Regions from separate parts of the Alloyangia pacifica genome, predicted to be linked through region 3. Evidence: riboswitches for the same ligand, from Rfam matches in the RefSeq annotation. Region 3 holds a riboswitch; each other region holds the start of a gene.
What was found. Region 3 has a riboswitch for cobalamin ahead of nrdH (glutaredoxin-like protein NrdH). Riboswitches for the same ligand answer to the same signal wherever they lie in the genome.
Positions count from the first base shown of each region.

Region 1: it holds a riboswitch for cobalamin, as region 3 does, so the genes downstream of both, CEW88_RS24815 (ABC transporter substrate-binding protein) here and nrdH (glutaredoxin-like protein NrdH) in region 3, are expected to answer to the same signal.
Region 2: it holds a riboswitch for cobalamin, as region 3 does, so the genes downstream of both, CEW88_RS15070 (TonB-dependent receptor plug domain-containing protein) here and nrdH (glutaredoxin-like protein NrdH) in region 3, are expected to answer to the same signal.
Region 4: it holds a riboswitch for cobalamin, as region 3 does, so the genes downstream of both, CEW88_RS21575 (DUF1636 family protein) here and nrdH (glutaredoxin-like protein NrdH) in region 3, are expected to answer to the same signal.

Region 1 is NZ_CP022190.1:95,842-100,739, forward strand. It holds gene CEW88_RS13455 (ABC transporter substrate-binding protein) at 1-106, shown strand, start outside; gene CEW88_RS13460 (ABC transporter permease) at 103-1,032, shown strand; gene CEW88_RS13465 (ABC transporter permease) at 1,029-1,847, shown strand; gene CEW88_RS13470 (ABC transporter ATP-binding protein) at 1,844-3,340, shown strand; cobalamin riboswitch at 3,305-3,519, shown strand; gene CEW88_RS24815 (ABC transporter substrate-binding protein) at 3,576-4,616, shown strand; gene CEW88_RS13475 (FecCD family ABC transporter permease) at 4,646-4,898, shown strand, end outside.
Region 2 is NZ_CP022190.1:445,390-450,287, forward strand. It holds gene CEW88_RS15065 (ABC transporter substrate-binding protein) at 1-807, opposite strand, end outside; gene CEW88_RS15070 (TonB-dependent receptor plug domain-containing protein) at 807-2,642, opposite strand; cobalamin riboswitch at 2,755-2,959, opposite strand; gene CEW88_RS15075 (FtsX-like permease family protein) at 3,019-4,401, opposite strand; gene CEW88_RS15080 (ABC transporter ATP-binding protein) at 4,392-4,898, opposite strand, start outside.
Region 3 is NZ_CP022190.1:885,905-890,802, reverse strand. It holds gene katG (catalase/peroxidase HPI) at 1-934, opposite strand, end outside; gene CEW88_RS17080 (asparaginase) at 1,262-2,254, opposite strand; cobalamin riboswitch at 2,685-2,885, shown strand; gene nrdH (glutaredoxin-like protein NrdH) at 2,982-3,203, shown strand; gene nrdI (class Ib ribonucleoside-diphosphate reductase assembly flavoprotein NrdI) at 3,235-3,648, shown strand; gene nrdE (class 1b ribonucleoside-diphosphate reductase subunit alpha) at 3,633-4,898, shown strand, end outside.
Region 4 is NZ_CP022192.1:20,172-25,069, reverse strand. It holds gene cobN (cobaltochelatase subunit CobN) at 1-469, opposite strand, end outside; gene cobW (cobalamin biosynthesis protein CobW) at 482-1,540, opposite strand; gene CEW88_RS21575 (DUF1636 family protein) at 1,543-1,956, opposite strand; cobalamin riboswitch at 2,047-2,260, opposite strand; gene cobO (cob(I)yrinic acid a,c-diamide adenosyltransferase) at 2,299-2,910, shown strand; gene cobD (threonine-phosphate decarboxylase CobD) at 2,915-3,931, opposite strand; gene cbiB (adenosylcobinamide-phosphate synthase CbiB) at 3,937-4,878, opposite strand; gene CEW88_RS21555 (propanediol utilization protein) at 4,875-4,898, opposite strand, start outside.

The sequences.
Region 1 (4,898 bases), 560 kb from region 3:
CGCGTGGTACCAGCAGACGCTTGCGGCAGCGACCGATCTTCGCGGCGTCACCATCGATCCCTACGAGCGCAGCTTTGGCCTGCAGGATCTGGAGCGGACCGAATGAAGTCTCTGGTCTCGCGGATCATCCAGGCGGGACTCGTTGCGGTGCTGATCGGCACCGCCACATTCGCCATGATGCGCGCGTTGCCCGGCGACATGGCCTGGCGCATCGCGTCGCACCGCTACGGATATGACAATGTCGACGCCGCCGCCGCCGATGCGGTGCGCGAGGAGCTGGCGCTCGACGGGCCGGCGCTTCCGGCGCTGCTGCGCTGGCTTGGCGATCTGGCCCGGCTGGACTTCGGCAACTCGCTGGTCTCGGGCGCGCCGGTGATGGACGAGGTGGTCCACCAGCTTGGCGCCTCGCTGCAGCTTGCCGTTGCGGCGCTGGCGCTGTCGCTGCTGATCGGCCCGCCGCTCGGCATCCTCGCCGGGCTGCGGCCCGGCGGCCTGCTCGACCGGGGGCTGCTGGTGCTCTCGACGGGGCTGCGGGCGGTGCCGCAGTTCCTGCTGGCGCTGGTGCTGATCCTGCTGCTGTCGGTCGGGCTCGGCCTTCTGCCCGCCGCTGGACATGGCGCGGCGCGGCATTTCATCCTGCCGACCGTCACCCTCGCGCTTGGCCTTGCCGCGGTGAACGCGCGGATCGCCCGCGATGCCATGGCGCGCATCGCTGCCATGCCGTTCTGGCGCTTTGCCGAGTGGAAGGGGCTGTCGCGCCGCCAGGTGCTGTTGCGCCACGGGCTGCGCAACGTCGCGGTGCCGCTGGTGACCTACCTTGGGCTGCAATTTGTCACGCTGGTCGAGGGCGTGGTCATTGTCGAGTCGGTCTTCGGCTGGCCCGGCATCGGCCACGCGCTGGTGCATGCGATCTTTGCCCGCGACGTGCCGATGGTGCAGGCCACCGCCCTGGTGCTGGGGCTGGGCTTCGTGCTGGTGAACGCCGGTGTCGATGCCGTGACCCGCACACTCGACCCGAGGGGGCTGGCATGACGAGCATCGCGCATCGTCCCGCAGCTCGCACGGGCTTTGCCTGGGCGCGCAGCCTTGGCGCCGCGCTGGTGGCGCTGGCGCTGGCCTTCGCCATCCTCGGCCCGGTGCTGGTGCCGGGCGATCCCTTCGCTCAATCCCTGCTCAAGGCATTGGCCGGCCCCGAGGCGGGCGCGCCCTTGGGCTATGACCATCTGGGCCGATCGATCTATCACCGTCTGGCCCATGCGCTGCGGCTCTCGCCGCTGATCGCTCTGGCGGCGGTTGCCACCGCCGGGGCCTTGGGCCTGACGCTGGGCACGCTCGCCGCGGCGCGGGGCGGCTGGACCGACCGCGTGCTGACCACGCTCGCCGATGCGCTGCTGGCGCTGCCCGGCCTGTTGCTGGTGCTCATCGTGCTGGCGATCATGCCCTCGACCGCCACCGGCTTCTGGCTGGGCCTGTCGCTGGTGCTCTGGGTCGAGTTCTTCCGCCTCACCCGCGCCGCGGTGCGCGACACGCTGGCCTCTCCGGCGGTGCAGGCGACCCGGCTTCTGGGCTTCGGTCCGGTCTACGTCTTCCGCCGCCACCTCTGGCCGGAGATCGCCCCGATGATGCTGACGGCGGGGGCCTTCGGCATGGCGACGGCCATCATGGGCATCGCCGCGCTCGGCTTTGTCAGCGTCGGCATGCGCGCGCCGACGCCCGAGCTTGGCCTGATGATGGTCGAGCTCATGCCATACTGGCAGGAGGCGCCGCATGCGCTGCTCGCGCCGGTGAGTGCCACCTTCGGCCTGCTGCTGGGCCTCACCCTTCTGGCCGGGAGCCGCGAGACATGACCCTTCTGAGCGCAAAGGACATCTGCATCCACGACGGCGGCACGCAGCTTGTCGAGCCGCTGTCGATCACGCTGGAGCCGGGGGTGCCGCTGGTGATCCTCGGCGAGACCGGCTCGGGCAAGAGCCTGTTTGCGCAGGCAATCATGGGCACGCTGCCCGAGAGCCTCTCGGCGCGGGGCGAGGTCGACATCGGTGGGCGACGGATCAGCGCCGCGCGGCCGCGCGAGTTCCGCGGCCTCTGGGGGCGGCAGATCGCGGTGCTGCCGCAGGAGCCGTGGCTGTCGCTGGACCCGTTAATGCCCGCCGCGCGGCAGGTCGCCGAGGCGCATCAACTGGTGCGCGGCCTGAGCCCCGCCGAGGCTCGCACCCGCGCCGGTGACGATCTGGCAGCGCTGGGGCTTCAGGGTGCCGGAGCAAAACTGCCACATGAACTCTCCGGCGGCATGGCGCAGCGTGTCGCCATCGCCGCGGCGCGGGCCGGGGGTGCGCAGATCGTCATCGCCGATGAGCCGACCAAGGGGCTTGATGCCGCGCGCCGCGACGATGTGGCCGAGATGCTGATGGCGGAGGTGGGCAGCGGCGGCGGGCTGATCGTCATTACCCACGATCTTGCGCTGGCGCGGCGGGTCGGCGGTCAGATCGTCGTATTGCGCAAGGGCCGCGTGGTCGAGTCCGGCCCCACCGCCGATGTCCTTGCCGCGCCAACCTCCGACTACACCGCCCGGCTGATCGCGGCAGACCCCGAGACATGGCAAAAGCGCGCGCCCGCGCCCGCGGGCAGCAGCGTGGTGCGAACCGCGGGGCTCGCCGCGACTCGCGGCGACCGAGAGCTTTTCCGTGATGTGTCGCTGGATATCGCCGCGGGGCAGATCTTCGGGATCACCGGGCCCTCGGGCTGTGGGAAATCGACGCTGGGGGATGTGCTGCTCGGGCTGCACCGCCCCTCCGCCGGGCGCGTCACCCGCACGGCATCGCGGGCGAGCGCCTACCAGAAGCTGTATCAGGATCCCGTCGCGGCCTTTCCGCGGCACCAGAGCCTTCAGCGCACGCTGAGCGATGTGGCGCGGCTGCATGGGCAGGACCCGCGGCAGATCGAGCACCACATGGAGCGCCTCGGCCTTGCCCCGGTGCTGCTGGGTCGCAAGCCGAGCGAGGTTTCGGGCGGGGAGTTGCAGCGACTGGCGATCCTGCGCCTGCTGCTGGTGCGCCCGGCCTTCATCTTTGCCGATGAGCCGACCTCGCGTCTTGATCCGATCACCCAGGCAGAGGTCATCGGCCTGCTTGTGGACACCGCCGAACGCGACGGCTGCGCCATCATGCTGGTCAGCCACGATCCGGCGCTGGTGGCAAAGACCGCCGACCGGGGGCTTTCGCTTCACTGCCCGGCCGGGATGCAGGGCGACCCCGATACGCCGGGCCGATGGGAGCATGGCAACTTGACAAAGCACGGCGCCGCCCCGAGGTTCGCCGCGAACGGTTCCCATCCGGGATGAAAAGGGAACCCGGTGACGCGGCCTTGGGCCGCGGACTCCGGGACTGCCCCCGCAACTGTAAGCGTCCGTTCCGAGCCACCCGCCCTTACCGGGCGAAGCCACTGGGCCAAATGGCGCGGGAAGGCGGTTTCGGGACCATGGCCGCAAGTCAGGAGACCTGCCGTTCCGGCCCCGCGATCCCGCGGGGGCGTCACCTGCGCAACCGACCGGACGGGGTGTCCGGGAAAGGATACGGATGTTTCTTACAACCTCGGGCCGCCTCCGCGGCCTTGCGCTGCTGTGCTGCGCCTTGCTGCCCATTCCTGAAACGACATTTGCAGAATCGACCGACTACCCGTTGCAGATCCCCAACTGCGACCGTGTGACGACCTATGCCAAGCCGCCCGAGCGCGTGGTCTCGATCGGCCAAGGCACGACGGAGATTTTGCTCTCGCTCGGCCTCGCCGAGCATATCGTCGGGACCGCCATCTGGCTCGCGCCGCTGCCAGCGCCGCTGGCCTACGCGGGGCAAGCCGTGCCGCGCATCGCCGACAACTCGCCCGGTTTCGAGGCCGTGCTGAAGACCCGCCCCGATTTCGTCGCGGCGCAGTGGATCAACGACATCGCCCCGGATCAGGCCCGGGTTGGCACCTTCGCGCAGTTCGACGATTTCGGCATCAGCACCTATGTCTCGCCTGCGGAATGCGCCAAGAGCGACTTCAGTGCCGGCAGCGGCGACGGCGTCCGCGCGCAGGCCTGGAGCGACGATCTGCTGAACCGCGAGATCACCGAACTGGCCCAGATCTTCGGCGTGCCGGCGCGGGGGGCTGACCTGGTTGCTGCCAATGCCGCCCGGATCGAGGCGGCCACGGCGGGTGCGGCAGCGCTGCAGGCAAGGGACGTCTCGGTGCTCTACTGGTTCTCGTCGCCCGAGATCGCCGGCGAAGCCTATGTGGCCGGGCGGTTCGGGGCGCCGGCATGGATTTCCGAAGCTCTGGGGGTGCGCAACGTGATCACCTCGGACGAGGAATGGCCGCTGGTTGGCTGGGAGACGATTTCAGAGCTCGATCCGGATGTGATCGTGCTTGGCACCATGGAGCGGCGCAACCTCCCCGGCGACGACGTGGCGGCGAAACGCGCGTTTCTGGAAAGCGATCCGGTTGCCAGCCAGCTGCGCGCAGTGCGTGCGGGACATCTGATCGAGATGCCCGCGCATTCGATGAACCCGACGCTTCGGGCCGTCGACGGGGTCGAGGTCCTTTCGACGGGCCTGAAAGACATCGGTCTTACGCGGTGAGCGTTTCGCGCCGGACCCGCTCCGGCCCTCTGACGGGGCTGGGGTCCTTCGTGCTTGCCGGTGGCGTCGCCCTCACCCTCGCGACCTGCTGCGCGGTTCTCTTCGGCGAGATCAGCGTGACCCCGCGCGAGGCCCTGTCTACGCTGGCCAACCGACTCTTCGGGCTCGACCTTGCGGTCGATCCGATCCGCGACGGGATCGTCTGGCACTACCGGCTGAGCCGGGCGGTGGTCGCCATGTGCGCCGGAGCCTCCCTGGCGATCTGCGGCGTGGTGCTGCAGG
Region 2 (4,898 bases), 440 kb from region 3:
GCGAAACTCCGAGAGCTCCTCGATGGCCTGCAGCACGAAGGGTGTGCCGCAGACCCAGTCGGTGCCGGTGTTGGCGGTGGCAGCTTGGGCGGCGCGCAGTTGGCGGACAACGGGGTGCATCAGGATCTCCTCCGAGCGCGAGGCGCCGGGGTAGGGGCGGGCGGTGATCAGCGCCTCGGGCTGGGCCATGGCCAGCGCCTCGAGAGGCAGCTGGCCGCCGCCCCGCGCCCCGGCGATATTGTTGAAACCGGCGGCGAGCAGGATCTCCCCCGCGAGCGTCTGGTCGCCGGTGGTGTAGCCATTGGCGTAATAGAGCGCGGCAGAGGGGCGGCGGTCCACCTTTTCGCGGAGGGCGGCGAGGTGGGTCTCGAATTCGGTGATCAGCGCCTCGGCGCGCGCCTCCCGGCCCATCGCCTCGCCCAGCGTGCGCAGCCGCGCCGGCACGTCGGCGAGCGAGGCGGCGGGGGCAATCCGCAGTACCCGAGTTCCGAGCCGTTCGAGCATCTGCGCCGCCGCCTGCGCCGTATAGCTGCCGACGACCACGAGGTCCGGTTGCATCAGCCAGACCTCCTCGGCCTGGCCGTGGTTGACCGGGTAGGCCATCGCCGCATCGGCCATGGCCGAACTCATCGGGTCGCGGGCCAGCTTCGAGACCGAGAGCAACTGGCCCGGGGCCGCGAGCAGCATCGCCAGCTGGTCGGTGCAGAGGTTCATCGACACGACGCGCGCGGGGGCCTCCTGCGCGGCGGCCGGGGAGAAGCCCATAGCCGCGAGCAGGGACAGCAGGATCAGCGCGCGCCGCAGCATCAGAAGCTCGCCCTTACGCCGAAATAGGCGGCGCGGTCCGAGGTGCCGTAGCCCTTCACCACCTGGTAATCCTCGTCGAAGAGGTTCTCGACCCGTAGGTAGAGCTCGGCTTGGTCCGACAGGGCGTAGCGCAGGTTCATGTTGGCGACGGTGTAATCGTCCAGCGTCTCGTCGGCATCCTCGAGGCCCGAGACATGCTGCACCGTCAGGCCGGCACGGAAAGCATCGGTCACATCGGCGTCGAGCGACAGCGACAGGTCGTGCAGCGGCACGCGGGACAGGCGGTCGCCGGTCTGCGCGTCCTTGCTGTCGGTCCAGGTGTAGGCGGCGGCAAGCGACAGCGCCTCGGACAGGTTCACCCCGCCGGTCAGTTCCACGCCCTGCGTCCAGCTGGTGCCGTCGATCTGCACGTAATTTGGGTAGTTGTAGTCAATGAGGTCGGTGATCTCGGTGCGGAAGAGGGCCGCGCCGAGGTAGCCCGCGCCGAAGCGCTGTTCGACGCCGAGCTCGTAGCTCACCGAGGTCTCGGGCTCGAGAACCGGGTTACCTGAGCCGGTTGAGTAGAGCTCGTAGGGAGAGGGCGCGCGAAAGCCCGTGCCGACGCTGGCACGCAGCGTGAGGTCGGGGTTCGGAAGGTAGGCCAGCGAGATTCGGCCCGTGGTCTTGCCGCCGAATTCGGAGTGGTCGTCGTGGCGCAGGGCGGTGACCAGTTCCAGCTTGTCGCTCAGGTGCCAGTCGGCCTGTGCCCAGATTCCGAAGGTCGCGTAGTCGCCTTCGCTGTCACCCCATGCGCTGAGCACCTCGAACTCCTCGCGCATGTAATCGGCGCCGAAGGTGAGGGTTGCGGCGCCAAGTTCGGTCTGGCCCTCGTAGCCGAGGCCGCGGCGCTGGCCGAGATAGTCAGTATCCGACCCCTCGTAGGTGTCGGTGCGGTCGGTCTCGAAGGCCTGCGCCGAAAACTCGTGGCTGACGCCGCCGGTTTCCACGCGCGCGAAAGCCCGCGCGCCGTATTGCTCGCCCTCAACCTTCTCGTCGTGCGTGACGCCGTCCATCGGGCCGAACTCGTCGTAATCGTGGCTGCTTTTTTCCCAGAAGGCCGCGCCGCCCAGGGTCACCGTGTCGGTCAGCGCGTAGTCGCCCGAGAAGCTAAGACGGGTGGCCTCGTGACCGTCGGCCTCGTCGTTGCCGTCGTCTTCGTCGGCGGCGGAATAGCCGTCGGTCTTGATGTAACTCAGCGACGAGGCGAAACTGCCGCGCGTGCCAAGGTAGCTGAGGTTGTAGCCCAGCTTGCGGGTGTCATAGCTGCCGTATTCGGCTTCGACGCTCTGGCTTAGCCCTTCCTCGGTGGCGCGGTTGGTGGTGATGTTCACCACGCCGCCGATCGCCTCGGAGCCGTAGAGCGCCGATTGCGAGCCCTTCAGCACCTCGATGCGACTGATGCCGCCGGTGGTCAAGGTGCCGAAGTCGTATTGGATCTGAGGCGCCGAGGTGTCGGTGACGTCGATACCATCGATGTAGACGCCAACATATCGGCTCGAGAGGCCGCGAATGCGCATGTAGGTGAGCCCGCCGATACCGCCGTTACTCGATACGCTGACGCCGGACAGCCGCGCGAGGTGGTCGGCGAGCAGCGTCTCGCCGCTTTGCTCGAGGTCTTCATTGGTGACCACCTCCACCGTCACGCCGCTGCGCGCAAGCTCGGTGCTTTCGCCGCGATTGGCGCTGAGGGTCAGCGTGCCGAGGTCGGTGGCCTCCTGCGCGAAGGCGGTGCCGGTCAGGCCGAGCGTGGTGAGGGCGGTGGCTGTGAAGAGCGCTGCGCGCTGCGATGGCTTCATGGTCCCTTTTCCGTTCTTTTCTTGTCGCCGGAAGGGAGTCCCCTGCCGCAGACGGTTAGCGTGATGCCACCTCTACGGAAGGTCCGTCGCCCGCGGCGCTCCCCGCGCCGGGACTGGGTGATCGGCTTCGGCAGGTCTCCTGACTCGCGGGTCATCGCTTGGCCGGGTCTTCCCGCCCCGAAAGGCAGTGACTTAGGTCCGGCGTCGCTCTCCGCCTACAGTTGCGGGGGCAGTCACGGAGTTGGGCAGGCCGCCCGCACCGCATTCCCTATTCACCGGGCAGCAAGCCGCCCGGAACCGAAGCAGGGACGGCATAGCGACTCGCCGCGCGGCGCGCAATGATCAGAAACGGTCGGACACCTTGAGGCGCGCGGGCTCAGCTCCGCAGCCCGTCCAGGAGCGGCTGGCGCAGCACCACGGCGGCGGGCAGCAGGGACAGCAGCAGGGCGAGCGAGACGAAGCCGGCCAGCAGGTGCAGCTCGGTCCAGCCCGGCAGGGCCGAGATCGCGATGTCGGTGCGGGCGCTCAGCACGCGCGACAGCAGCTCCGCCGCGCCCCAGCCAACCGCCAGTCCGAGCAGCGCCCCCGCGAGCAGCAGCACCGCGCAGAAGGCCCAGACCGTGGCGAAGACGAAGCGCCGGGGCGCGCCGAGCGCGCGCAGCAGCGCGATCTGGCGGCGGAAGAGGCGGGTGAGGATGAAGAGCCCGGTGAGCACGCTCGCCGCCACCAGCCCCTGTGTGACCAGCGCCATCACCGACATCGCCTGGCGCACGTCGCCCATCACTCGGTAGAGCCGCGAAAGCACCGCGCCGGGGAAGAAGGCCATGGTTTCGCCGTCCCGGGTGAACTCGGAACGCAGCGCGTAATTGGCCCAGAGCTCCTGCGCTCGCACCACCACGGCGGGGGTGCCGGGAAAATACTCGGGATCGAAAGGCGCGCCGATCCGGGCCTCATTGTCCGGCGCGTGGCCGTTGGCGAGCCCGTGAATCTCCCAGACGTATTCGACCGGGATCAGGATCGCCCGATCCCAGGGCGTGCCGGTGGGCGCCATGCGGCCGACCACGGTGATCGCTGCGCCATGGTCGTGGGCCTCGTCGTGGAGAGTGTCTCCATCATGGTCCTCTGCCCCTACCGCCTGGTGGCTGCCGCCATGCGCCTCGGGATCGGCGGCGTCTCCGGTGCCATGCGCGGGGGTGAAGCCTGCGCCGATCTCCAGCGGCATCAGCGCGCCGATCACCGCCTCGGCGTGATCCTCCCAGAGCCGCCCCTCAATCCGGTCCTCGGAAAGATGGCGCAGGAAGTCCGCAGTGGTGCCGACCACCGGCGCGCTGCCGTAGCTGTCTCCGAACGCCAGCGGCGCGGCGATGGAGACCTGCGGGTGACCGGCGATCTCGGCGTAGGCGGTGCCCGAAACCAGCCCCATGTCCGAGGGCTGCAGGAAGACCGAGGCGAAGAGGGCAGTCAGCTCGCTGCCCGGCGCTGCGACGATGACATCGAACTTGTCCGCCGCCTGTGCCGTGCCGCGGCGCAGCCCGCGCTCCTGCGCCAGCAGCCCGATGCCCATGCCGGTCGAGATGCCGATGAGCAGCACGAAGAGCCCCGTGCTCCAGCGAAAGCGCCCGAGAAAGCCGCGCAGCAGCGGCCAGGGGGCGTAGCCGCGCAGAACGAGGAGCCCGGTGACGAGCGCGGGCAGAAGCAGGAGCGCCAGCAGCGCGACGTCCTGAGCCAGTGCCGGGAGGGCGTCCCATATCAGCCGCATGTGGCCCCCTCGTCGGCCAGCAGTTGCCCGCCAGAGATGGTCAGCACCCGGTCCATGCGCGCCAGCAGCGCCGCGTCGTGGCTGACTGCGATCAGCGTTGTGCGCTGGGTGCGGACGAGCTGCACGAGGTCGTCGATCAGCCTGTCCGCAGTGGCGCGGTCGAGGCTGGCAGTGGGCTCGTCGGCCAGCAGAACCGGCGCTTCGGCCGCCATGGCGCGGGCGATGGCGACGCGCTGGCGCTCGCCGCCGGAGAAGCTGGTGACGCCGCGGCCCATTTCGGTCAGCCCCAGCGCCGCGAGTCGGGCCTGCGCGCGGGTGCGCAACGCCTCGCGTTCGGCACGGGGGCGGAAGAGCGCGGTCAGCGCGGCGTTGTCGAGCGCGCCAAGCTCTTCGAAGAGCATGAAATCCTGAAAGATCATGCCGATATTGGCAGCGCGGAAGCGGGCGCGGCCCTCTGGGTTGAGCGCCAGAAGCTCGGTCTCGCCCCAGCGCACAGA
Region 3 (4,898 bases):
ACACCATCGTGTCGCGGCCGATGCCACGGCCCTTGGTGTTCATCCAGCCGATGCCCTGGTACTCGGGGCCGGCATCCTCGGGGTCGGGACTGAGGTTCTCCGCAAGGCCGTTGCCGTGGCACTTGCCGATGGTATGGCCGCCGGCGGTGAGCGCCGCGGTTTCCTCGTCGTCCATCGCCATGCGCTTGAACGTCTCACGGACCTGCTCGGCGGTCTTCTGCGGGTCGGGCTGGCCGTTCACGCCTTCGGGGTTCACGTAGATCAGGCCCATTTGCACCGCGGCGAGCGGGTTCTCCATGGTCGCCGGATCTGCCACGTCGCCGTAGCGGCCATCTGACGGCGCGAGCCATTCCTTCTCGGCCCCCCAGTAGACGTCCTTTTCCGGGTGCCAGATGTCCTCGCGGCCAAAGGCGAAGCCGAAGGTCTTCAGGCCCGCGACCTCATAGGCGATGGTCCCCGAGAGGATCATCAGGTCGGCCCAGGAAATCTTGTTGCCGTACTTCTTCTTGATCGGCCACAGCAGGCGGCGGCCCTTGTCGGTGTTGACGTTGTCGGGCCAGCTGTTAAGCGGCGCGAAGCGCTGGTTGCCGGTGCCAGCCCCGCCACGGCCGTCGGCGAGGCGGTAAGACCCAGCGGCGTGCCAGGCGACGCGGGCGAACATGCCGACGTAGGAGCCCCAGTCGGCGGGCCACCACTCCTGGCTGTCCTTCATCAGGGCGCGCAGGTCGTCCTTCAGCGCTTCCACGTCGAGCGATTTCAGCTCTTCACGGTAGTCGAAGTCCGGCCCCATCGGGTTGGTCTTGAAATCGTGCTGGCTCAGAATGTCGAGGTTCAGGCTCTTGGGCCACCAGCTGGTGACCGAGGTTCCGCTCTCGGTCAGACCGCCGTGCATCACCGGGCATTTCCCCCCGGTATCGACGTCGTTTCCGTCCATGTCAGTTCTCCCATAGGATGAGCATCCTTGCGCGGGACAAGGCAGGGCAGCGGGCGAAAACGCGGGCCGTTGGTCCGGCCGGTGCCGCCGCCCAAGTCCCTCCTGCATCGGCAGTCTAACCAGAGGGCGCGGCTGGGTCAGGTGATTCGTAGCCGCTGACTTTGCGCCTGCGGCGGTCCGTCGCGCTCCGAAAGAGGATTTTGAAATCTCACAAATTCATCCCGGTCTCCCAGGGCCGGGGCAGCACTCTCTGCTCCGAAAAACCGCAGCGCCAGTCTCGGCGGGCACGGACGTCGGGGCGGAGCCGCCGCCCCGTGAGGTCGAGGCTCAGACCTTCGCGAGTGCCTCGGCGATGGCCTCCATCCGCCCTGCCCGCTCGGGCAGCAGCGGCAGCAGCGCGGCGAGCAGCAGGCGGGCCTTGGCGGCGCTGAGATCACCGGACAGGATCGCCCCGGCCTCGACCATCGTCACGCCGCCGCTGTCGGCGCCGTAGATGGCCCGGGTCCGCCCCTCGGGACAGCGGGTGGCAAGGATCACCGGGATGCCCGCCGCGACGAGCTTGCGGCAGACCTCGGCAAAGCCCTTGGGGGCATTGCCGCGCCCGAAGGCCTCGATGACCACGCCCGAGACGCCGTTCGAGGCACACCACTCCAAGTAGCGCGGCGTGCTGCCGAGCCCGAGCGCGATAAGCTCGACGTTCGGGTCCAGCGACGGCGCGTCGATCACCTCGCGCGGGCGCGCAGGGCGCGTGTAGAGATGCACCTCGCCCTCGTCGATCTCGCCCAGCTTGCCATGGCCGTTCGAGCGGAAGGTGTCCACGCGCGAGCTGTGCACCTTGCTGACGTAGCGCGCGCCGTGGATTTCGCCCTCGAAGACGATGACCGCACCCACGCCGGCCAGATCCGGCGCCGCCGCGCAGAGCAGCGCGTCGTGCATGTTGCGCGGCCCGTCGGTGTCGGCCTGGCCCGCGTGGCGCTGTGCGCCGGTGAAGACCACTGGCTTGTCGGACCTGACCAGCAGCCGCGCGAGAAAGGCGCTCTCCTCCATGGTATCGGTACCATGGGTGACGACGACGCCATCCACCCCGGGCTCGGCCAGTCGGGCGTCGATGTGGCGACAGAGCTTGTGAATCGTCTCGAGCGTCAGCGCGTTGCTGCCCGCGGCCTCGATGTTGTCGACCTCGACGGTGATCCCGGGCAGTGGTGCGTGCAGGCTTTCGAGCAGCCTGTCGCCGCTCAGCCCGGCGGTGACCGCGCCGCCCTCGGTCTTGGCATAGGAGGCAATTGTGCCACCGGTGGCGACGAGAACGATATGGGACATGCGGACCTCCTGCAGGGCTGAACTGACGGTGCGTGATGTCTGCATATGCGCGCGGGCGGGCGAAAGCCAGATCGCTTGGCGGCGCGCGCCTATCAGGAAGCTTGCGGAGGAAGGGAGGATGCGGCGGCCCCAAGGGAGGAGGAGAAGGGCCGCCGCCGATTTCCGGGGCTGAGGGAGGAGGAGAAACACCCCGAAAAAATCCTTGAACGCGTTGCCGCGTCGACAGGGGCACATTTAGGGGCCCTCCCTGGCCCGGGCAACGCACATTCCTGCAGGGCCGAGTTGTCGAGAATGCATGGCCCGCGCAACCCCTTGCAAAGGCCGCTCCAAGGGTGTCCACCGTGGCCGACTTGCTGCACACAGAGGCTGAAAAATTTTTTGAAGTCGGGCTCGCACAACAGGATATTGACGCATGACCTGCATCCTGTTCTAGATATAGTTGCTTTTCGGTTCATCGAGTCGGGCGACGGCCCGGCGCGGCGCTAAGAGGGAAACCGGTGTAACACCGGTGCTGCCCCCGCAACTGTAAGCGGCGAGTGAAGGCCCAATGAGCCACTGGGACATCCCGGGAAGGCGCGGCCGGACCCACGACCCGCCAAGCCAGGAGACCTGCCGAAGGCCTGACAGAATGACCACGAACGGAGGGTTCGGGGCGTGCGAGGACCGCGTCAGGCACAAGGCCTGCGCGGTGACGCGTCCCCGCCTTCGCAGCTGAGGACGCAAGAGCATGATCACCGTCTATTCGAAACCCGCCTGCGTGCAGTGCACTGCCACCACCCGCGCGCTCGATGCCAAGGGGCTGGACTACAACGTGATCGACCTCACCGAGGACGACGCGGCCATGTCGCTGGTCACCGAGCTCGGCTACCGCCAGGCCCCCGTCGTGACCTTTGGCGAAGACCACTGGTCGGGCTTCCGTCCGGACCTGATCGCCCGCCTCGCGAGCTGATCGCGGCGGGATCGGCAACAAGGGATCGACCATGTCGGGGCTCGTCTTCTTCTCCTCTGCCAGCGGCAACACCGCGCGCTTCGTCGCCAGCCTCGGCCGGGCGGCGCTGCGCATCCCGGTGTCGCCCAAGGAACTGACGCCCGATCCGCGCGATCCCTTTGTGCTGATCTGCCCGACCTATGCCGACGGCGAAGGCCGCGGCGCGGTGCCGAAGCAGGTGATCCGCTTTCTCAACGACCCGTCCCGCCGCGCGCTGCTGCGCGGCGTGATCGCCAGCGGCAATCGCAACTTCGGCGAGACCTTCGCGCTCGCGGGCCGCGTCATCGCGCAAAAATGCAATGTCCCCCTGCTCTACTCGTTTGAGCTGGCGGGAACGACCAAGGATTTCGCCCGCGTCAACGACGGGCTCGACGCTTTCTGGGGGACCCCATGCTTGACCGCCTGAACGAGACGCTGGACTACCACGCGCTCAACGCCATGCTGAACCTCTACGATGCGGACGGCAACATCCGCTTCGAGGCCGACCGGATGGCGGCGCGGCAGTATTTCCTTCAGCACGTGAACCAGAACACCGTGTTCTTCCACTCGCTGACGGAAAAGCTCGGCTACCTCGTCGAGGAAGGCTATTACGAGGCGGAGGTGCTCGAGCAATACCCGCCCGCCTTCCTGCAGAAGATCTGGGACGCGGCCTTTGCCAAGAAGTTCCGCTTCCCGACCTTTCTCGGCGCGTTCAAGTATTACACCTCCTACACGCTGAAGACGCGTGACGGGAAACGCTTCCTCGAGCGCTACGAGGACCGCGTCGTCATGGTGGCGCTGGCGTTGGCACGCGGCGACGAGGCGCTGGCGATGTCGTTCATGGAAGAGATGCTCTCGGGCCGCTTCCAGCCCGCCACGCCGACCTTCCTCAACGCCGGTAAGAAGAGCCGGGGCGAGCTGATCTCCTGCTTCCTGCTGCGCATCGAAGACAACATGGAAAGCATCGGCCGGGCGATCAACTCGTCGCTGCAGCTGTCCAAGCGCGGCGGCGGCGTCGCCCTGATGCTGACCAACATCCGCGAGGCCGGCGCGCCGATCAAGGGCATCGAGAACCAGTCCTCGGGCGTCATCCCTGTGATGAAGCTGCTCGAAGACAGCTTCTCCTATGCCAACCAGCTGGGTGCGCGTCAGGGCGCGGGCGCGGTCTATCTGAACGCGCACCACCCCGACATCCTCAAGTTCCTCGACACCAAGCGCGAGAACGCCGATGAGAAGATCCGCATCAAGACGCTCAGCCTTGGCGTGGTGATCCCCGACGTGACCTTCGAGCTCGCCAAGCGCAACGAGCCGATGTATCTCTTCTCGCCGCATGACGTGCAGAAGGTCTACGGCGTGCCCTTCTCCGAAATCTCGGTCACCGAGAAATACGAGGAGATGGTCGAGGACAAGCGCATCCGCAAGACCAAGATCAACGCCCGCGCCTTCTTCCAGACGCTGGCCGAGATCCAGTTCGAGAGCGGCTATCCCTACATCATGTTCGAGGACACGGTGAACGAAGCCAACCCGGTCGACGGGCGCATCACCATGTCGAACCTCTGCTCGGAGATCCTGCAGGTGGCCGAGGCGTCGGAGTTCAACGACGACCTGAGCTACTCGAAGCTGGGCACCGACATTTCGTGCAACCTCGGCTCGATGAACATCGCCAAGACCATGGAC
Region 4 (4,898 bases), on a different replicon from region 3:
GTTGTGCCAGCGCCGCCTGCGCCGCGGCGGGGCCGCCGGTGTCGCAGAGCCGGGCAAGCTGGCGCAGGGTCGAGAGCGGCAGGGTCGAGACCTCGTCGAGCCGCGGATCGGGGCGGCCGTCGGCGGGCAGCACGGCAAGGGCGATCCCCTGCCGCTGCGCCAGCGCCTGCAGCTGCAAGAGCCCGTAGTCCCAATAGGGCAGCCCGCCGATCAGCCGCACGAGGATGCCCCTCGCGCCCGCAAGCGTGCGCTCCACGTAGGTGTCGACCGACAGCGGATGGCGCAGCTGCGCGAGGTTGGCGAGCCGCAGCGAGGGCAGGCTTCCGCCGCTCTGGTGCCAGGCTTCCGCGAAGGCCCCGAGGTCGCTGTCGGAGAAGGACAGCACCACGAGATCCGCCGGATCCTGCATCAGGTCCGTCGGGGTCTCGAGGTCCTCGAGCCCGTGGCTTTCGCGGAAGACGACGTGCATCTGCGGTGCGGCCTAGTGGGCCGGATCGAGCACTGCGCGGCTCAGGGCGGCGCGGATCTCGTCTTCGCGGATGTCATCATGCTCGGCGATCACCACCAGCCGCCCGGCGCGGGTCTCGCCCGGCTGCCACATACGGTCGAACTGGTGCCGCACCCGCACGCCCACGGCCTGCACAAGCAGGCGCATCGGCTTGCCCGAGACCGCCGCATAGCCCTTCACCCGCAGGATGTTGTGGCTGCGGGCGAGCCCCTCGATGGCGCGGACCAGCTGCGCGGGATCGGCGAGTTCGGGAAGGTCGACGGTGATCGACTCGAACTCCTCGTGGTCGTGGTCATGCGGGGTGTCGTGGTGGCTGGGCCGGGCGGCGAGGTCGTCCTCGGCGGCGGCGCCGAGCCCGAGGATGATCCGCGGGTCGACCACGCCTTCTGCCACTTCGACCACGGGTATCGGGCGCGGCGCCTCGGCGGCGATGACCTCGCGGGCACGGGCCACGCCCTCGGCGCCGGCAAGATCGGGCTTGGTCAGCAGCACGATGTCGGCGCAGGCGATCTGGTCCTCGAAGACCTCCGACAGCGGCGTCTCGTGATCGAGGCTCTCGTCGGCGGCGCGCTGCGCGTCCACCGCCGCGACGTTGGGGGCGAAGCGGCCCGCTGCGACCGCCTCGGCGTCGGCGAGCGCGATGACCCCGTCGACGGTGATGCGGGCGCGGATCTGCGGCCAGTCGAAGGCCTGCAGCAGCGGCTTCGGCAGCGCGAGGCCCGAGGTCTCGATCAGGATGTGGTCGGGGCGCGGCTCGAGCGCCAGCAGCGCCTCGATGGTGGGGATGAAATCGTCGGCCACGGTGCAGCAGATGCAGCCGTTGGCCAGCTCGACCACGTTCTCGGCGGGGCAGTCCGGGATCGCGCAGCCGCGCAGGATCTCGCCATCGACGCCGACGTCGCCGAATTCGTTGACCACCACCGCGAGCCGCCGCCCGCCCGGGTTGCGCATCAGGTGGCTGACGAGGGTGGTCTTGCCCGAGCCGAGAAAGCCGGTGATCACAGTGACGGGGAGTTTTGTAAGATCGGCCATGTTCAGCGGTCCTGTTGCTTGGGCGCGGGGGTAAGCGGGGGGATGCGGGCGACGCAGTTGCGTTTGAAATGCTCGGGGCGCTGGCGCCAGGGGATCACCCCGTCGGGCGCCGCGTGGTATTGCGCGGCCCCTGCAAGCAGCATCTCGGGATGCGCGGCCTCGTCGACGTTGGCGAAGACATAGGTCCACTTCTCCGCCCCGCCGCGCAGCGCGACGGTGCAGCCGAAATCGCAGTTCTGCAGGCAGTCGGTGGCGGTGATCCGCACCCCTTCGGGGCGGTCGAGCGCGGTGATCTGGTCAAAGAGCGCCCGGCCGGGGCGCCGCGCGTCCTCTGGGGTCACCCCCGCCCGGCGGCAGGTCACGCAGACCAGCAGTTCGGTGTCACTCTCCTGTCGCGTGTGCGCGCAGTCCATCATTCGTGTCGCCTCGTCCATTGGGCGCACAGGGGTAACGGCGGAATGGATCCCGGGCATGGGAACACCCCGACACCGGCACACCCCGTCCGGTCTCAAAAGTCATGGCTGGCAGGTCTCCCGGCTCACGGACTTCAGGGCGTTTGGCCCAGCAGGCGCTCTGCCTTCCCAGCCTGATGGCCAGTGGCTTTCCGAGCGCCCTTTTCCGTTCACGGTCGCGGGGGCGGCTGTGCCTGACCGCGATCACTCGCGGCTGCACATTCCCTTTTCACCCGTTTACACGGGCACCAGCGTGGGGTCAGATCGCCCGGAAATCCGACCCCTGTCAAGACCGGAGAGAGCAGCATGAACGATGAGACCAACACCCGCCACGCGGAAAAGATGAAGAAAATCAAGGCTGCGCGGGACCGGATGATGGCCGGGAAAACCGCTGAAAAGGGCCTCATTCTCGTTCACACCGGCGCCGGGAAAGGCAAGTCGTCTTCGGGCTTCGGGATGATCCTGCGCTGCATCGCCCATGGCATGCCCTGCGCCGTGGTGCAGTTCATCAAGGGCAACTGGGTCACCGGCGAGGCGAAGATGATCCGCGAGAAATTTGCCGATGAGTGCCGCTTCTTCGTCTCGGGAGAGGGCTTCACCTGGGAGACGCAGGACCGCGCGCGCGACATCGCGGCGGCGCAGCGCGGCTGGCAGATCGCGCAGGAACAGATCCTCGATCCCGAGGTGCGCTTCGTGCTGCTCGACGAGATCAACATCGCGCTGCGCTACGGGTATCTGGATATCGACGAGGTGGTCGGCTTCCTGCTCGAACGGAAACCGGAGATGACCCACGTCTGCCTGACCGGGCGCAACGCCAAGCCCGAGCTGATCGAGGCGGCGGACCTGGTGACCGAGATGACGCTGGTCAAGCACCCGTTCCGCGACGGGATCAAGGCGCAGCAGGGCGTCGAATTCTGAGCGCTCAGAGTGCGGAAAAGGCGGTCTCGAGCTGTGCCCAGCGGTCCGAGGGCGGCAGGCCGAGGCGGATCCAGCGCTCGGAATAGGGGAAGATGCGGGTCCAGACGTGGCTCAGGGCAAGGCGGTTCTGCGCTGCCAGCGCGTCCGGGGCGGCGTAGGTGCGGAACAGCGGCGTGCCGCCGACCAAAGCCCAGCCGGTCCCCTGCGCCAGAGCGTCGAGCCGCGCGGCGTCCCTGGTGAGGCGCGCGTTGGTCTCCGCCTGCCACTGGCGGTCGGCAAGCGCCGCCGAGGCGATCTCGATCGCCGGGCCCGAGACCGGCCAGGGCCCCGCAAGCTCGGCCAGCCGGTCGCCGAGCGCGCCCTGCGCCAGGGCGAACCCCAGCCGCAGACCGGCCAGCCCGTAGAACTTGCCGAAGGAGCGCAGCACGATCACGTTCGGCAAGCCTCCGTCGAGGCGCGGCGCGATGGAGCGCCCGGGCTCGGGATCGGCAAAACTCTCGTCCACCACCAGCAGCCCGACCCGCGCCGCGAGCGCGCAGAGCGTCTCGGGGTCGTTATGCCGCCCGTCGGGGTTGTTGGGGGTCACCACCACGGCGATATCGGCGCCGTGAAGGGCCGCGAGGCGGGTTGCCTCGGTCACCTGCCAACCGCCCGCGCGCAGCGCCGCCGCATGCTCGTTGTAGGTCGGCCCCAGCACCGCCGCCCGTCCGGGCGCGCGCAGCGATGGCACCATCTGGATCGCCCCCTGCGCGCCATTGACCGGCACGATGCGCGCCGGGCAGGCATAGGCGGCGCGCGCCGCGGCGATCAGACGCGCAATCTCGGTGCGGCGCGGCAGCTCGGCCCAGGCCTCGGCCGGGATCTCCGGAACCGGGTAGGGGTCGGGGTTGATGCCGGTCGAGAGATCCAGCCAGCTCGCGCGGTCTCCGCCGAAGCGCGCCATGGCGGCATCGAGGTTGCCGCCATGATCCCTGGAGGGGCCGGCGGGCGGGGCGAAGGGCGGTTCGGGCAGGGTGTCCATGGCGCTCACTCGAACAGGACCAGCGCGGCGAGCGCAAGGGCACAGAGCGCCATGGCCCGGCGATAGAGGCGCAGCGCGCGGCTGAGACCCTGCGGCGTCGGATCGGGGGCGCCGGCGTTGAGCCAGGGCTCCTCGGCGATCCGTTCGCCATAGACGCGCGGCCCCGAGAGACGGACATCCAGCGCCGCGGCCATGGCGCCCTCGGGCCATCCCGCGTTGGGCGAGCGGTGCTTGCGCGCATCGCGCCCCATCACCCGAAGCGCCGCGGGCAGGCGGCGGCCGCTGGCGAGGGCGAAGAGCACCCCGGTGAGCCGCGCCGGGAGCCAGTTGGCCACGTCGTCGAGCCGGGCCGCGACCTTGCCGAAGGCCTCGTAGCGGTCGTTGCGATGGCCGATCATCGAATCGAGCGTGTTCACGGCCTTGTAGGCGGCGATCCCCGGCAGACCCGCCACCGCCCCCCAAAAGAGCGGCGCGACGATGCCGTCCGAGCTGTTCTCGGCGAGGCTCTCTGTCGCGGCGCGGGCGATCCCCGCCGGGTCCAGCTGTGCCGGGTCGCGCCCCACGATCATCGAGACGGCGTGGCGGGCAGCTCCGAGGTCGCCCCGCGCCAGCGGTGTGGCGACGGCGGCAACATGCGCGTGCATCGCGCGCAGGGCGATCAGCGGCCAGGCGAGGACCGCGCCGAGGAGGCTGCCCGCGACGCTGTCCGGCAGCAGCGCCTGCACGGCAACGCCGGGCAGCGCGGCAAGGGCGACGGTCGACAGCGTGGTCAGCGCCCCGAGCCAGAGCCTGCGCCTCCGGTTGCCCCGGTTGAGCCGCCGCTCGAGCGCCGAGATCCCCTTGCCCAGCCATGTCACCGGATGGCCGATCCGCGCGTAGAGCCGCTCCGGCCAGCCCAGCAGCAGATCGAGCACCATCCCCCCCAGCATCATCAGCGCAAAGCTCATGCCGCGCCCGTCCCGAAGGT